DNA from 2 places in the Peribacillus sp. S4 genome. Region 1 is predicted to be linked to the other one. Evidence: riboswitches for the same ligand, from Rfam matches in the RefSeq annotation. Region 1 holds a riboswitch; the other holds the start of a gene.
The links. Region 1 has a riboswitch for thiamine pyrophosphate ahead of ACJ9PY_RS10910 (long-chain fatty acid--CoA ligase). Riboswitches for the same ligand answer to the same signal wherever they lie in the genome.

Region 1 (7,660 bases):
GAGAAATTGACCGAAGATGTCGACACTTACTCTTAAAGAAATGATAGCCAAAAGGGTTGCTATGGAAATAAAAGAGGGAACAATCGTCAATTTAGGGATCGGCATTCCGACCATGGTTGCTAACTATATACCCGAAAATAAATCCGTATACCTTCATACGGAGAATGGGCTCCTTGGAGTAGGTCCTTCGCCAGAGAAAGGGAAGGAAGACCCTGAAATCATAAATGCCGGGAAATTACCGGTCACCGCACAAAAAGGTGCTGCTTATTTTTCATCCTCCGAATCATTTGCGATGATTCGCGGCGGACATATTGATACAGTCGTTTTAGGAGCCCTTCAAGTCAGTGAAACAGGAGATTTAGCAAACTGGGCTGTACCGGGAAAGGATATTTTAGGAGTTGGTGGAGCAATGGATTTAGTCGTGGGTGCAAAGGAAGTCATCATTGCAACTCAGCATTGCACCAAAGAGGGCAATCCGAAAATTGTCAATCACTGCGATATTCCACTAACAGCCCAAGGTGTTGTATCGACATTAATATCTGAATATGCAGTTTTTCGATTTAAAGATAATGAAATGATTTTAGAAGAGTTAGACAAGGGGTGTACGATAGAGAAATTAAAAGAAATCACACCTGCAAATTTTATAATTTCACCAAGTTTGAAAGCGTATTCAGTCGAATGAATTAACAATCCGGAGGTATTATAATGGATCATGAATTTGTAATTGTTAGCGCAAACCGTACAGCCATTGGTAGAGTTGGCGGACGATTAAAAGAGGTGCCGGCTGGAAATCTAGCTGCAACAACCATTAAAGATGCGATTGAGCGTGCTGGGCTAGAACCTGAGCAGATCAATGAAGTGATTTTTGGTGAGGTACGGCAGTCCACTGAATCATCTAATCTAGCACGTGTTGCTGCATTAAGAGCTGGTATTCCCCATGAGGCCTCTGCTTTCACAGTAAACCGACTATGTGCTTCAGGCATTCAGGCTGTTGTATCGGGGGTTCAGCACTTAGCATTTAATCCGGATGATATTGTTGTTGCCGGCGGAGCGGAAAATATGAGTCGGGCCCCCATTTATTTAAGAAATTCACGATATGGAGAAGGAAATCCTTACCTTGTTGATTCTAATCTTGAAAATGGCCAGCAGCCAATCGAAGTTTTTGGAAAAGACTTAGGTATGGGGGTTACAGCTGAAAACGTTGCGGAAAAATATAATATTTCCCGTGAGGATCAGGATGCATTTGCTTTGGAAAGCCAGAATCGGGCAAAATTAGCAATTGAGTCTGAATCCTTTCAATCGCAAATTGTTCCGATTGAAATAAAAACTAGAAAAAACACATCGATTTTCCATATAGACGAGCACCCAAGGGACACAACCTTAGAAAAATTAACCCAATTGAAACCAGTCTTTAAAAAGGATGGAACTGTCACAGCGGGTAATGCCTGTGGCCGAAATGATGGAGCGAGTTCCTTAGTCTTAATGACTCGAGAAAAGGCTTCCAACATAGGTGTCAAACCTATTGCCAAAATCATTAACTGGTCTACAGCCGGTGTCGATCCACGATATATGGGAATCGGTCCAGTTCCCGCAATCGAAAAACTTTTGAAAAAAACTGGTCTGAAGATTGAGGATATTGGGCTGTTTGAATTGAATGAGGCTTTCGCTTCGCAATCACTTGCCGTGATACGTGAAGCGAAGCTAGATCCTGATAAAACCAATGTCAATGGTGGGGCTATCGCATTAGGTCATCCATTAGGGGCAACTGGAGCGATAATCATAACGAAATTAATTCATGAAATGCAAAAACGACAAGAAAGATACGGGATAGCGACTCTATGTATTGGCGGAGGTCAGGGCATGGCTATTTTATTAGAATTAGCCTAAGACGATTCTAAATGAATGAACTACATTAATTAAATATATTTTGGACATTTACGATCTGAGGAGGCATTACATGGAGACAGAACTTAATAAGCCACAGCTCAAAATTCCACCAGCTACGATGGGGGAAAAATTAAGACAGGTTGGACCAGGTATAGTTGTCGCTGCCACAGGTGTGGGAACTGCCGATTTGATAACATCTATCGTTATTGGAACGTCTTTTGGAATGACCTTTGTATGGGCCATTATTGTCGGTGCAATTTTGAAATACTTTTTAAATGAAGGTGTAGGACGCTGGTATTTGGCAACTGGACAAACCATGATTGATGGCTGGCATTCATTAGGGAAATGGGCAACAGGTTATTTTGGTATCTACTCAGTCATTTGGGGATTTATCTATGGAGCAGCTGCAGCATCGACTTCAGCATTGGCCATGCACGCCATGTTTCCAATCATGCCGCTTTGGGCTTGGGCTATCGTCCATTCGATTCTAGGCTTCGGTCTCGTTTGGACAGGCCGTTATCTGCTGTTTGAACGTGTAATGACAGTTTTAATAGGTGTTATGTTTGTAACGATTATCGGTACAGCGATTCTTTTCCTACCTAGCTTAGGAGATTTCGCAATCGGATTCGTTCCTAGAGTTCCAGAAGGCTCATTCATTTTAATGCTAGGCTTGATTGGTGGAGTTGGTGGAACAATCACCATGGCTTCCTATGGTTATTGGTTAAGTGAAAAAAGCTGGAGTGGAAAAGGTTGGATTTCCATGATGAGAACAGATACCAAGGTTGCCTATACATTAACAGCTATTTTTACATTGGCTGCATTGATAATCGGTGCTCAATTTCTAGCGGGTACAGGTGTCAGCATCCGTGATGATCAAGGGCTTATCCAACTTGCCGAAATGCTTGGGGCGGAGTTTGGCACACCTATGCGTTGGTTATTCTTAATTGCATTTTGGTCTGCAGCTTTCTCTTCCTTACTTGGAGTTTGGAATGGGGTTCCGTATCTTTTTGCTGATTTTGTCAAAACGATACGCAAGAAAAAGGCTCCAGGAAAACAGGCTGTATCAGAAACTGAACCTGCTTATCGTGCCTATCTAACCTGGCTGACATTCCCTCCGATGATTTTGTTTTATTTCGGAAAACCCGTCGAGTTAATCATCATATATGGAGCTTTAGGAGCATTATTTATGCCATTCCTGGCTATCTCCCTGATTTTATTATTAAATTCGAAAAAGGTAGATAAAGAGTTTAGGAACAAAGCGGTTCCTAATTTGGTTTTAACGGCTTGTCTCATCATGTTCGTCTATTTAGGGGTTAACGAACTTATTGAAATTTTTACGAAATAATAGGTAAAGGCTGTGGGGAATCTTCTTCCTGATAGCCTTTATTTTTCCCTTTAGCTGGTCAGTCTCACTTTCATAGGAAGGTTTTTTTACCCCCAAATCTCTTTTTCGCTGCCCCGTAAAAGCATATGTGCTTTACACCTTCACGGAAAAGCTGATGGTCATCGAAAATAATTATATTAAAGAAGGATTTCTAGCAAACATATTCAATCCAAAAGTAGCTGTGTTTTTAAGTTTTTTACCCTAATTTATATCCAGCAGACAAGCACATAGCTTTTACTTTAGAGTTTGGAATGGTATTTCTTTTATATGCCATTAATTAAAGAATTATATGCCTTCATGTAAAATGAAAAATTGAGAAAATCGATGAGATGATCTGTGTTCATTCCTTTAATGAAATATGGATCTATGATTTAGTGCATTTAACGGTAGTTTAAAATGGAGTTGCATTTTTTAGGCAGAAGGAATAGACTTGAATAAAATTTAATGTTACGGGAGTCTGTGGAATCAGGCTGAGAGTATGACTAACTGTTGTAGACCGTTTGAACCTGTTGGGTAATGCCAGCGTAGGGATTGTGACTAGAGGACCACTATGCACTTTGCTTACGCAAAGTGCTTTTTTATTTTCTATGAAAGGATGTATTCGAGATGAATCAACAGCAAGTCATAACCAATAATATTGTTCGCTATATGCAAAATGCATCGGATGAGGCATTCAATGAACAGGCCTTACAATTATTTTCTTATCAATACGATCATAATCTTCCCTACCGAACCTTTTGTTTTCAAAAAGGAAAGACACCAAGGGTTGTTAAGACATGGAGGGACATTCCGGCCGTTCCGATTAATGCTTTTAAAGAAGTCACGCTAAGCTCCATAGATCCCTCTGAAACAGAAGCTGTTTTCATGACTAGCGGAACTACAAAAGGAATTAAGGGCAAACATTATCATCCCACTTTGGAGGTGTTTGATAAGTCCATGATTTTAAATTTCAGGAAAAGATTTATGAAGGAAACGGAGAAAATACGCATGGGGATTCTTTTTCCAACCGAAATAGAAATGCCTAATTCTTCATTAGCTCGCTACTTGGGTCTTGGAATGCGTGAATTCGGTACGAAGGATAGCCACTATCTATTAAATGAAAGTGGAATTGATATGGACCGCTTGCTGGAGTACCTTGCGCATGCGGAAAAAACTGGGGAGCCTTATGCCCTTTTAGGCGCGAGTTTTAGTTTCGTACATATGATCGAAGAATTAGAACGAATGGGAAAGATCTTTAGTTTACCAAAGGGAAGTAAAATCCTTGATACGGGAGGATATAAGAATCAATCTAAGGAATTGGGTATGGATGAATTCTATCATATGCTTTCAACTCACTTGGGTGTAGACCGGTCAGGATGCATAAATATGTATGGGATGACGGAGCTAAGCACGCAATTTTATGATGACGGTAACGAGACTGTTCCTCCTGTAAAATCGGGACCGCATTGGATAAGGACTAGGGTGATCAATCCTTTAAGTGGGGAAGAGGTCCAAAAGGGCGAGCGGGGAGTACTTGTTCATTGTGATTTAGCTAATTATAATTCGGTCACTACCATCCTAACAGAAGATTTAGGGGTCGAGGTGGATGGTGGTTTTCTTTTATTAGGAAGAGTGCAGGGAACAGAGGCAAAGGGTTGTTCCATAGCGGTGGATGAGTTTTTAAAAGCTGCAAAGGGCGTTTCGGAATGAACGAGATTGCAGGATATATACCGGATATAGGGGATGAAGATTTTACAAAAAGGGTTTTAGTATTTAAGAGAAAGAATGAAGAAGTGGAAGTGGAGATTCCCCTTCTTACGATAGAACAGATGAATAAGGTTATAGAAAAAGTTAAAAGGGCGAGTGTTGAGATATTAAAGGCATTTACGACTGTGGAAATCATGGACATTATTGATAAAGCGATTGATAGATTACTGGATCGTCGTTCACCCTACCGTCAAAAGGCTGAACAGCTCCTGCCGATTATTACAGGGTATGATGAGGAAATAGTTCGTCTTGGTCTTACTATTTATTTGAAAAAATTCCGTAAACATGAACTCCAACGCTTTGTTGTTGAAGATTTAGGAAATCCCCTGATGCTTGATGACTTTCAACCTCGAATCAAAGGCGGGTTCTCTAAGGCAGTAGGGCCAAATCTAATCACCCATATTTGGTCGGGGAATGTCCCAGGTCTTCCTTTGTGGAGCTTCATCTCCGCTTTGCTTACCAAGTCAGGAAACATTGGGAAGGTCTCAAGTGCAGAGCCTTTGTTTGCGGGCTTGTTTGCCCGTTTGTTAGTGGAAATTGAACCTAAATTAGCGGATTGCTTTGCCATTGTTTGGTGGAAAGGGGGCGATGAAGAGCGGGAAACATGCATATTGGAACAAAGTGACGTTGTAGTAGGGTACGGCGGCAACGCTTCGCTTCAGTCTCTTCAAAGCCGAACGCCAATAACCACCAGATTTTTGGCTTATGGCCATAAAATCAGTTTTGGGTTGATCTCTCGCTTTAGCCTGGATTCACAAAAAGCTTTTGAAACTGCACGTCAAGCGGCACTTGATGTCATCCGTTATGATCAGCAAGGCTGCTACTCTCCCCATATTTTTTATGTCCAACATGGCGGCAATGTTTCGCCAAAAGAATTTGCGAGATATCTTGCACATGAACTTGAAAACATGGAAAAAAGATATCCTCGGCGGATCCTTTCAATGGAAGAGTCTGCAGCACTGGCATCGTGGCGTCAAAGAGAAGAGATGAGTGTTTTTTATGATTCCCAAAAAGAGGTATTGGGAAATGTAGCACATGATTGGACCGTCGTATACGAAGAAAAGGACATTTCCTTCACTCCAAGTAGTTTGAATCGAGTGATAAAAGTGATTGCCTTTGAAAAAATAGGGGACCTTATTCCTTCCATTGAGCCTCACCGTTCTTTCCTCCAAACCGTTGGTATAGCTGCAAACCCAAGAGAACTTTTTCATTGGGCCGAGTTATTGGGGGGAATTGGTGTAACGAGGTTAACGGCTTTGGGCAGTATGACGTCTCCCGAAGCTGGATGGCATCATGATGGCCGCTTTAATTTACTAGATTTGATCAACATGGTAGATATAGAGTCCTCTGCTGTAGTGGACAGTGAAAGATTTGCCCCTTATGTTGATTAGGAGGTAGTGGAATGGGGTTTTTGACAGTTAATGATGTGACATACAGCTATCAGGGCAAAAGGTCAGTTATCAATCGTGTAAGCTGGGAAATAGAAAAAGGGGAGTTTCATTGTTTGCTAGGGAAGAGTGGGTGCGGGAAAACGACGTTATTAAAGCTGGCAGCAGGCTTACTGCAGGTGGATACTGGAATTATTTCCCTGAAAGGGGACATCGTAATCAAGCCGTCTCCAGAAGCCGGATTTGTCTTTCAATCCCCAACCCTATTAGAGTGGAAAACTGTAATGGATAACGTTTTGTTGCCCGTTTCCCTTAGGGGGAAAGTGACGGTAAAGGATAAAGAGTATGCGATGAAGTTATTGGACACTGTTGGGTTAGCAGACTATCTTCAAAGTTTCCCGGCACAATTATCAGGAGGTCAGCAGAGTCGTGTAGCCATTGCAAGGGCACTTGTTGAACAGCCGTCCATGATGTTCTTAGACGAACCATTTGCTGCTTTGGACGCGATTACAAGAGAAGAATTACAGGACGACCTTTTAAAGATATGCAAACAGCAAAATACGACAGTCCTTTTTATAACACATGATATTTCAGAAGCTGTTTATCTCTCAGATAAGATAGCGGTAATGGATCAAGGAAGCATTGTCTATGATACAGCTGTCGATCTTGCAAAGCCGCGAACGGTAGAAATGAGGTACAGCTCGTATTTTAATGAACTTTGCCTCAAGATCCACCAGGTTATGGGGGGAGCACGGATATGAAACGATTTCCTATATACTCCGTAATCCTTTTAATGCTTTTGCTATTTTTATGGGATCTAGCAGCAAGGTCCATGTCGGAGCTTGTCCTGCCGACACCTATTGTGATTTTCCATACTCTTTTTGAAGGCATAATCGGCGGATACTTTACCCCGCATATTATCCGAACCACATCAGAGGTGTTGCTGGGACTGTTTTTTGGAGGGGTATTCGGATTTGTGGCAGGCATTATTTTGGGCGAGGTGCCTTTTTTACGGAAGCTCTTATTTCCTTACATTATTGCCAGTCAAGCCGTTCCGAAGCTTGCTTTAGCCCCTCTTTTTATTCTTTGGTTTGGATTTGGAATGACCTCTAAAGTGGTGATTACGGCACTGATCTGTTTTTTTCCTATTTTGGAGAATACGGTGATGGCCATAAAGTATATGGATAAGCAGAAGCTGGAACTGTTCAAAATGCTTGGTGCATCACGCTGGCAAACCTTGATCCATTTAAAGATA
Region 2 (7,660 bases), 1.4 Mb from region 1:
AAGGCGCAGCTTACTTAAAATGATAGAAGACGCCAGCAATGCACAGTAATGGACATATTCATGATAACGGAACTGGTTTTGAACCGATTTTATTGATGCTACTCATGCCGGGTTTAGTGATTTATATCGCAGCTGTCATCATTTCGAACCGCCGCTATAAAAAATGGCCATTATACCGTACCTTCTTTTGGATTCTTGGCACTCTCTGTGCAGCCTCTGCAATCATAGGCCCAATAGCCAATCGTGCGCATATGGACTTCACGGCGCATATGGTTGGTCATTTACTGCTTGGAATGATTGCACCCATCCTGCTCGTGCTTGCTGCACCCATTACGCTTGCACTGCGAACACTTGATGTACAATCAGCAAGACGCCTTTCAAAGGTGTTGAAAAGTTGGCCGCTGCGATTTTTAAGCAATCCAATCACTGCCTCTGCGCTTAATATTGGAGGGCTTTGGATCCTTTATACGACTGGTCTGTACCGGTTGATGCATCAGAATGCCCTTCTGCATGCATTAGTGCATTTTCACGTGTTCATAGCGGGCTATCTATTCACTGCGTCTATGATTTATATGGACCCTGCACCCCACAGGTTCAGCTTCATGTTTCGAGCTATCGTATTTACAATTTCACTGGCCGGCCATGATATCCTTTCTAAATATATTTTTGCCCACCCGCCAAGCGGAGTCACCAAGGTACAAGCGGAAAATGGCGGAATGTTAATGTACTATGCTGGTGATGCGATTGACGTTGCACTTATATGCATCCTTTGCTATCAATGGTTCAAAGCCACCCGGCCCAAGGGGTCACTAGCCTTGTAGGAAGGCGGTTCCATGATTACTTCGGTAAACTCCTGCGTTTCTGTTTAATCGTCCAACATTTAGCTCATACTAATTTTTGATGAAAAAATTTTGGATGGAGCTGAATGAAAAATGGAATATGAAGCGAACAATTCTACTGAAAATGCTCTTCGTGATTATAAAGCTGGAATCGGTGTCTTTACGCATAAAATGCCAGATCTTGCTGAGAAATTCAATTCGTTTACGGAAGAGTGCTTTAAAGAAGGTCAATTGTCCAAGAAAGAAAAACAGCTTATCGCACTAGGAATAAGCTTATATTCACAAGATGAATACTGTATTATCTATCATACAAAAGGATGTCTTGATCAAGGCTGTTCCGAACAAGAAATTCTTGAAGCCATTGGTGTGACCGCGGCATTTGGCGGAGGAGCAACCATGAGTCAGGCTGTTACCCTCATCCAGGAATGCATTCAGGAAATAAATCAGATGAAACAATGATAAAGAAGGGATAGGAGAATCAGTCCTATCCCTTCTTTATGTTATTAATAACTGCTTTTAATGACTCATGTTGTTGTTATTTCCTTGTGCGGGGGCATACGAATTCATCATTTGTTGCATATCCTGCTGTGCAAGCTGCGGAACTTGGTAATAATGATGTTTGTTTTGATATATCGAAATCTCATAGGCCATTTCAATGCAGTTCGGAACGGAATCTGCAAATACGCGGCGAACCACCGGATTCGTTATTTCAAGCGCTGCCATCGCCTTCATGGATGCCGCAGACTTAACAGCCGCAAGCATCAAGCCTGAAATGCATTCATCCGTAATTTCCGATACGGATTGCAAAGGTTTTTTTGGCTGAGTTGGTGTCAATCCATATATAAAATCGTTACCTTGATTCATTTTGTAGCTCTGAGTTGGTTTAGAAGGATCCTGGCCCGTTTGGAAGCACTCCAATGAAATATTATATTCATCTTGGATGAACTGATATTGACGATCCAGAATGTCGAGTAATTCCTGATCTTGGACATGCTGACGCAAAAGAGTATACGTGTTTAAAGTACCGATCGCTCCCGACAGCACTTCATGTACATCGAATACTTCGTGACCACCGTGATTCAATTGTGGGGGGATAGCACCCGTTTGCATGTTCTGGTGTACTTGACCTTGTTGATATTGGTTTTGCATTGTATTTCCCTCCTCATTTTATCAATCAAGCGAACACGTTTAGTATGTTAAACCCCAACCGGATTATTCAATCTAAACTCTTCCAAGAAGACCAATAAACTGCTGCATCATTTTTTCTGTATAAAAAACCGTGGCGCTTTAAACTATAAACACTTTATATACATGGGAGGATTTCTAATGACACATCAATGCTTCTATTGTAGTGATGTCACGGAAGAAAAAAAAATCCATATAGTAACATTTCAAATTACTGACACGGATAGAAACGAAATGCTGTGTGATGAATGTTATCAAGAATGGCTGCAAGGAATAAAAGGGTAAGCATTAAAAGCCCTCTAACATTTCCCAAACACCAACGATGCATGCTTGGATGAATTCAGGGTAACTTAAATTCGTTAATGAATTTCAAGGAGGATGGTTATGGGAATTTTAAGCGGAAATCCGAAAGATGAGCCTATGCATTACGGAGAGGTTTTTGGAACATGGGCATTTCTAACAACTACAAAAGGGTTGATTGCCTGTCATCAAACCATGCTTAATCATACTGGCGACAAGGACCTGTATAAATTGCTTGTTGAAGTGATCGATCAAGGGAAACAGGAACATGACCAACTTGAATCATTATTAAAAGAAAATAACGTAGGACTACCTCCCTCACCACCTGAAAGGCCTAAAGCTAATTTGGAGGATATTCCCGTCGGGGCACGTCTTCAAGATCCTGAAATCTCCGCTTCAGTATCAATCGATATTAATGCAGGATTAGTTGCTTGCAGCCAAATGATGGGTCAATGCATCCGCGAAGATATTGCACAGATGTTTGCGCAATTCCATACCAACAAAGCTGCATTGGGTGCTGACTTCCTAAGATTGAATAAGGAAAAAGGATGGCTTGTCCCTCCTCCCCTTCATATCAATAAAACAAGTATGTAAATAGTAATGATAGATCCCCTTAATCATGTTTTGTAATCGAATCAACATGATTAAGGGATTCATTCCAAAAGGACGATTAAGGAATCATTACCATTGAAGACTTTCGATCAAGTGGCACTTTGTACATTGTTGACTATAATCATTTTTCACAAATTCATGGTTGCAATTCTCCCGAAAAATATTCAGCTCCCTTTTCAGCTGCTCCAATTGAGTTTCCAACTGTTTCATTTCAACTTTTATCTGGATTACCCGATTCATCGAATTCTCCCTCTCGTCGGAATCATTGATAGATTTCCCCATCCGTTTTCCTAAATTCATTCGCTTTTTCTTTAAGCCCTTCATCAATTACCGACTCAAAGCCCAGACCCTTTTCCTTCGCCAAATCACGGATGTCCTGAGAGATTCTCATACTGCAGAATTTCGGTCCGCACATTGAACAGAAATGGGCTGTTTTGGCACCTTCTGCCGGAAGAGTTTCATCGTGATATTCAACCGCCCTTTCAGGATCAAGGGAAAGATTGAATTGATCTCTCCAACGAAATTCGAATCTAGCCTTCGAAAGGGCATCATCCCGTTTTCTTGCCTGCGGATGGCCTTTTGCAAGATCAGCTGCGTGTGCTGCAATTTTATAAGTAATGACCCCTACCCGAACATCCTCTTTATTCGGAAGTCCCAAATGCTCTTTCGGTGTCACATAGCAAAGCATGGCCGTTCCAAACCATCCAATCATGGCAGCACCAATCGCAGAAGTGATATGGTCGTATCCAGGAGCTATGTCCGTCGTCAATGGTCCCAGGGTATAGAATGGTGCTTCTTGACAGACTTCCAGCTGTTTATCCATATTTTCTTTAATCAAATGCATCGGTACGTGACCGGGTCCCTCCACCATGACTTGAACATCGTGCTTCCAAGCAATCTTCGTCAATTCCCCAAGTGTTTCCAATTCCGCAAATTGTGCCTCATCGTTTGCATCTGCAATGGATCCCGGACGGAGACCGTCACCTAATGAGAAAGAAACATCATACGTCTTCATGATTTCACAAATCTCTTCAAAGTGTGTATAGAGAAAGCTTTCTTGGTGGTGGGCCAAGCACCATTGTGCCATGATGGAGCCTCCCCGGGATACAATCCCCGTAACTCGCTTTGCTGTCATTGGGATGTATCGCAAAAGCACACCAGCGTGTATGGTGAAGTAATCGACACCTTGCTCAGCCTGCTCGATTAATGTATCCCGGAATACTTCCCAATTTAAATCTTCCGCGACCCCATTCACTTTTTCCAATGCTTGATATATCGGAACCGTCCCAACAGGCACAGGTGAATTCCTGATAATCCATTCCCGCGTCGTGTGAATATTCTTTCCTGTGGAAAGATCCATTATGTTGTCTGCACCCCATCGTGTAGCCCAAGTCATTTTCTCCACTTCAGCTTCGATCGATGAACTGACAGCTGAATTTCCAATATTCGCATTTATCTTTACGTGAAAATTACGTCCGATGATCATGGGCTCACTTTCAGGATGGTTAATATTTGCCGGAATGATAGCCCGCCCGCTAGCTACCTCTTCCCTTACAAACTCAGGGGCTACATTTTCCCTGATCGAAATGAACTCCATTTCTGGAGTAATGATCCCTTTGCGGGCATAATGGAGCTGGGTTACGTTTTTCCCTTTCACCGCACGCAATGGTTTTCTTTTCAATCCCGGAAAAACTTCGGCATTGGATTGTGACTCCACTTTTCTATATCCGTTATCTTCCGGCTTTATTTCACGCCCTTCATACTCTTCAACATCTTCCCGTTCCAGAACCCAGCTGCGTCTAATCGGGGCAAGGCCTTTATGAATATCAATCGGATATTCTGAATCCGTATAGAAGCCGCTTGTATCATATACACGTAAAGGCGGATTCTCCTCTTCGCCGAATACCCCTGTCGTCGGACTTAGCTCAATTTCACGCATAGGTACTTTAATATCGGGTCTAGATCCCTCAACATACACTTTTTTACTTCCGGCAAAACTGGACATAATTGAAACGTTCATGTCATTTACTGAATTACTCTTCATGATTTCATTTCTCCTTTTTAAGTTCATTTAAAAAGGACAAAATCCAATCCATTTCGCACGAAAAAGCCAGGTCTCATATTTAAGACCCGGCTAACGTTAGTATGACTACAGAAATGACCAGTTGAAAGGTCATCGTTAAGTAGATTCTAACTTCCCCACGCTGGTATGAACCAGATCAGGTCCTGAGGGTTAAGAAGCTTAAGCGCTTCTCTCTCAGCCCAACTTTTATTGGACACCCCTAGTCTGAATAATTTAATTGATTACAGGGTAACTATATCTCACCCTTTTCATTCTGTAAATAATTTAAAAGACCTAGTATTTTCTCTGCAATCATCTAAAATTTGTTATTTGGAGGAGGACCGCCAATTAATTCCCCAGGCTCCCAAGGATAGGAAAAAGCTCCTCTAAATGCGTGATTTCGTAGGTTGGAATCACTTCATTCCGTTTCTTATCATGGCGATTTATCCAAACCGACTTTATGCCTACCCGTGATGCTCCAAGGATATCGGTCATTAAATTATCGCCGACCATCAATACTTCATCCTTATCTAGCTCCATGATTTCCAAAGCATGCTCAAAAATGGAGGCATCCGGTTTACCTCGTCCAAATGCGCCTGAAATCACGATTTGGTCGAAATAAGGAACCAGTTCAGGCGTTATTTCAAGTTTGGTATTTTGCAGCTCAGGAGATCCGTTCGTAAGCAATAGCAATTTGTACTTCCCTTTTAATTCATCCAGAACACGGAATGTTTCTTCATAGATAAATGGCTTTTTGCGTCTTTCGGCCGGGAAACGTTCTGCCAGTTCAAGCCCAAATTCCGGGTCATCGATCCCTAATGCCTTCAAGCCCCTCGTCCACGCTTCTTTCCGATAAGCCGGTACAATCCCGGCCATCTTCCGGAATTCATCATGATCATCCCGAAAATCCCCCCATAGTCCCTCAAATGGGTTGATTCCGATCATTTGAGTGAATGCATATGTATCGTAAGAAGAATAAAGATCACGTGCTTCCTTCCGCACCGCTTCTTCAAACTCGTCGACATTCAGACCATATTTCTCCTTGGCAACTTCGCATGTGGCCACAAAAGCCTCTTTTACACTTTTCTGATCCCATAGTAATGTATCATCTAAATCAAAAAAAACTGCCTTCAGCAAAATGTCCACCCCTCTTTCCCCAATATTGAATTCGTAAAAATTACACTATTACAATAATAAACCACAACCAATAAAAAAAGAATAACTATTCGGAAAATGCATGTCTCTTTCTTCGCAAAATGGCTTACCTTTTCCGGTGGGAACCATATATTCATTTCCCTTTTCCGCTTTCAAATACATACAGTTTTCCATTACTGGCAATCTTGAACTTTGGACCGGTGAACCCCCGTCGGATCAGCTCTTTCCTCATATATACCATGAGGGCGGCATGACTCACGATCAGAACATTCCTTTCCCCCTTTGCAAAGACTTCATCCAATACTTTATTGATTCTTTGCTCAGCAAACTTAATTTCCGCCCTTGTCTGCTTGTTGATCACCGAGCAGCAGCGAATCCAGATGGCCCAAAGGATGAACGGCAGCTTAATCCTTCCTCTCAGAGGGGGAGAAGGTATTTCCCGCAGCTCCTCCATCCGATGAACCGTGCCTGGAAAGATGTGTTCCGCTGTCTTGACGGCTCTCGACATATCACTGCAATAACATTCCTGCCATTCCTCCACGCCAAATAAAGTCGTTCCATAAATAATATCCGCTGCATCATAGTCCACAAACCATTGCTTCATATCATCCGCCGTCACAGCTTTCCCAGTAGGAAATTCATGTGCCACCTTAAAATGCCGTACCAAACCAATTTTCATATATTCTCCTTTTTATCTTTTAAAATATTCGTTTCTATTTCTTATAAAAGCCCTTAACAATATATTAACCTATGTAAAGCAATATAATAAATGCAAGTTGAAACCATTAACTGAGCGCCCCTTGTGTATGGTTAAAGGTTCTCACAGATTGTGTCACTGCAAGAATTTGATTATCATAAGGAAAAATATTATGGCCATATGTAAAAAAGAGAAAGCATATCGCCTTCTCCTTTCGTTTAATCTATGAATTGGAGTTCTGTTATCGTACATCTTTTCCTGAATTTATATTTCCCGCTCAAATCACTGAATTGATAATCATTTAGGGATTTTCCCAGTTGTTCCTTTAGTTTATCCGCCGTGATGGATTCCTCAACTGTCTCTTTCCAATTTGCATTTCCCATTATCTCTTCGAACGGAATGGTAGTCAGGACTTCATCATATATCTGGATGCTTTGATCGATGCCGAAGCTGCCATAGATACTGCCATTTTCATCGGCAAAGATATGCTCCGATTCCAATTCTTCCACCAATACTTCCAGATATCCCTTTGCCTTAACAGGCTTGATGGCAATCTCCGCTTCTGCCTTTACAGGTCCCAATCTTTTATCGATGATCTCTATCGTCAATTTAACGTGAACGGGCGGATAACCAAACCCTTCACAAAGTTCTGCTGCCGAGTTATATACCATCTGAACATCCTCCTTTTGTCACTATCATTATATAATATAAATACTCCATTTCCTTACCAAAAACCCTTATTCAAGTTCACTTGGCATATTCTCCTTCATCAATTGAAGGGTCAGTCGTCACATTTCCGGATTCCCCTGA

Region 2: it holds a riboswitch for thiamine pyrophosphate, as region 1 does, so the genes downstream of both, thiC (phosphomethylpyrimidine synthase ThiC) here and ACJ9PY_RS10910 (long-chain fatty acid--CoA ligase) in region 1, are expected to answer to the same signal.

What each region holds. Positions count from the first base shown of each region.
Region 1 is NZ_CP175708.1:2,286,530-2,294,189, forward strand. It holds gene ACJ9PY_RS10890 (CoA transferase subunit A) at 1-10, shown strand, start outside; gene ACJ9PY_RS10895 (3-oxoacid CoA-transferase subunit B) at 17-682, shown strand; gene ACJ9PY_RS10900 (thiolase family protein) at 706-1,887, shown strand; gene ACJ9PY_RS10905 (Nramp family divalent metal transporter) at 1,958-3,232, shown strand; TPP riboswitch at 3,711-3,820, shown strand; gene ACJ9PY_RS10910 (long-chain fatty acid--CoA ligase) at 3,878-4,960, shown strand; gene ACJ9PY_RS10915 (acyl-CoA reductase) at 4,957-6,408, shown strand; gene ACJ9PY_RS10920 (ABC transporter ATP-binding protein) at 6,420-7,166, shown strand; gene ACJ9PY_RS10925 (ABC transporter permease) at 7,163-7,660, shown strand, end outside.
Region 2 is NZ_CP175708.1:848,170-855,829, reverse strand. It holds gene ACJ9PY_RS04145 (DUF2243 domain-containing protein) at 1-49, shown strand, start outside; gene ACJ9PY_RS04140 (cytochrome c oxidase assembly protein) at 96-821, shown strand; gene ACJ9PY_RS04135 (carboxymuconolactone decarboxylase family protein) at 933-1,298, shown strand; gene ACJ9PY_RS04130 (spore coat protein) at 1,356-1,988, opposite strand; gene ACJ9PY_RS04125 (hypothetical protein) at 2,166-2,309, shown strand; gene ACJ9PY_RS04120 (DUF3231 family protein) at 2,409-2,918, shown strand; gene ACJ9PY_RS04115 (hypothetical protein) at 3,006-3,176, opposite strand; gene thiC (phosphomethylpyrimidine synthase ThiC) at 3,199-4,980, opposite strand; TPP riboswitch at 5,116-5,230, opposite strand; gene ACJ9PY_RS04105 (HAD family hydrolase) at 5,347-6,135, opposite strand; gene ACJ9PY_RS04100 (histidine phosphatase family protein) at 6,287-6,832, opposite strand; gene ACJ9PY_RS04095 (hypothetical protein) at 7,069-7,521, opposite strand.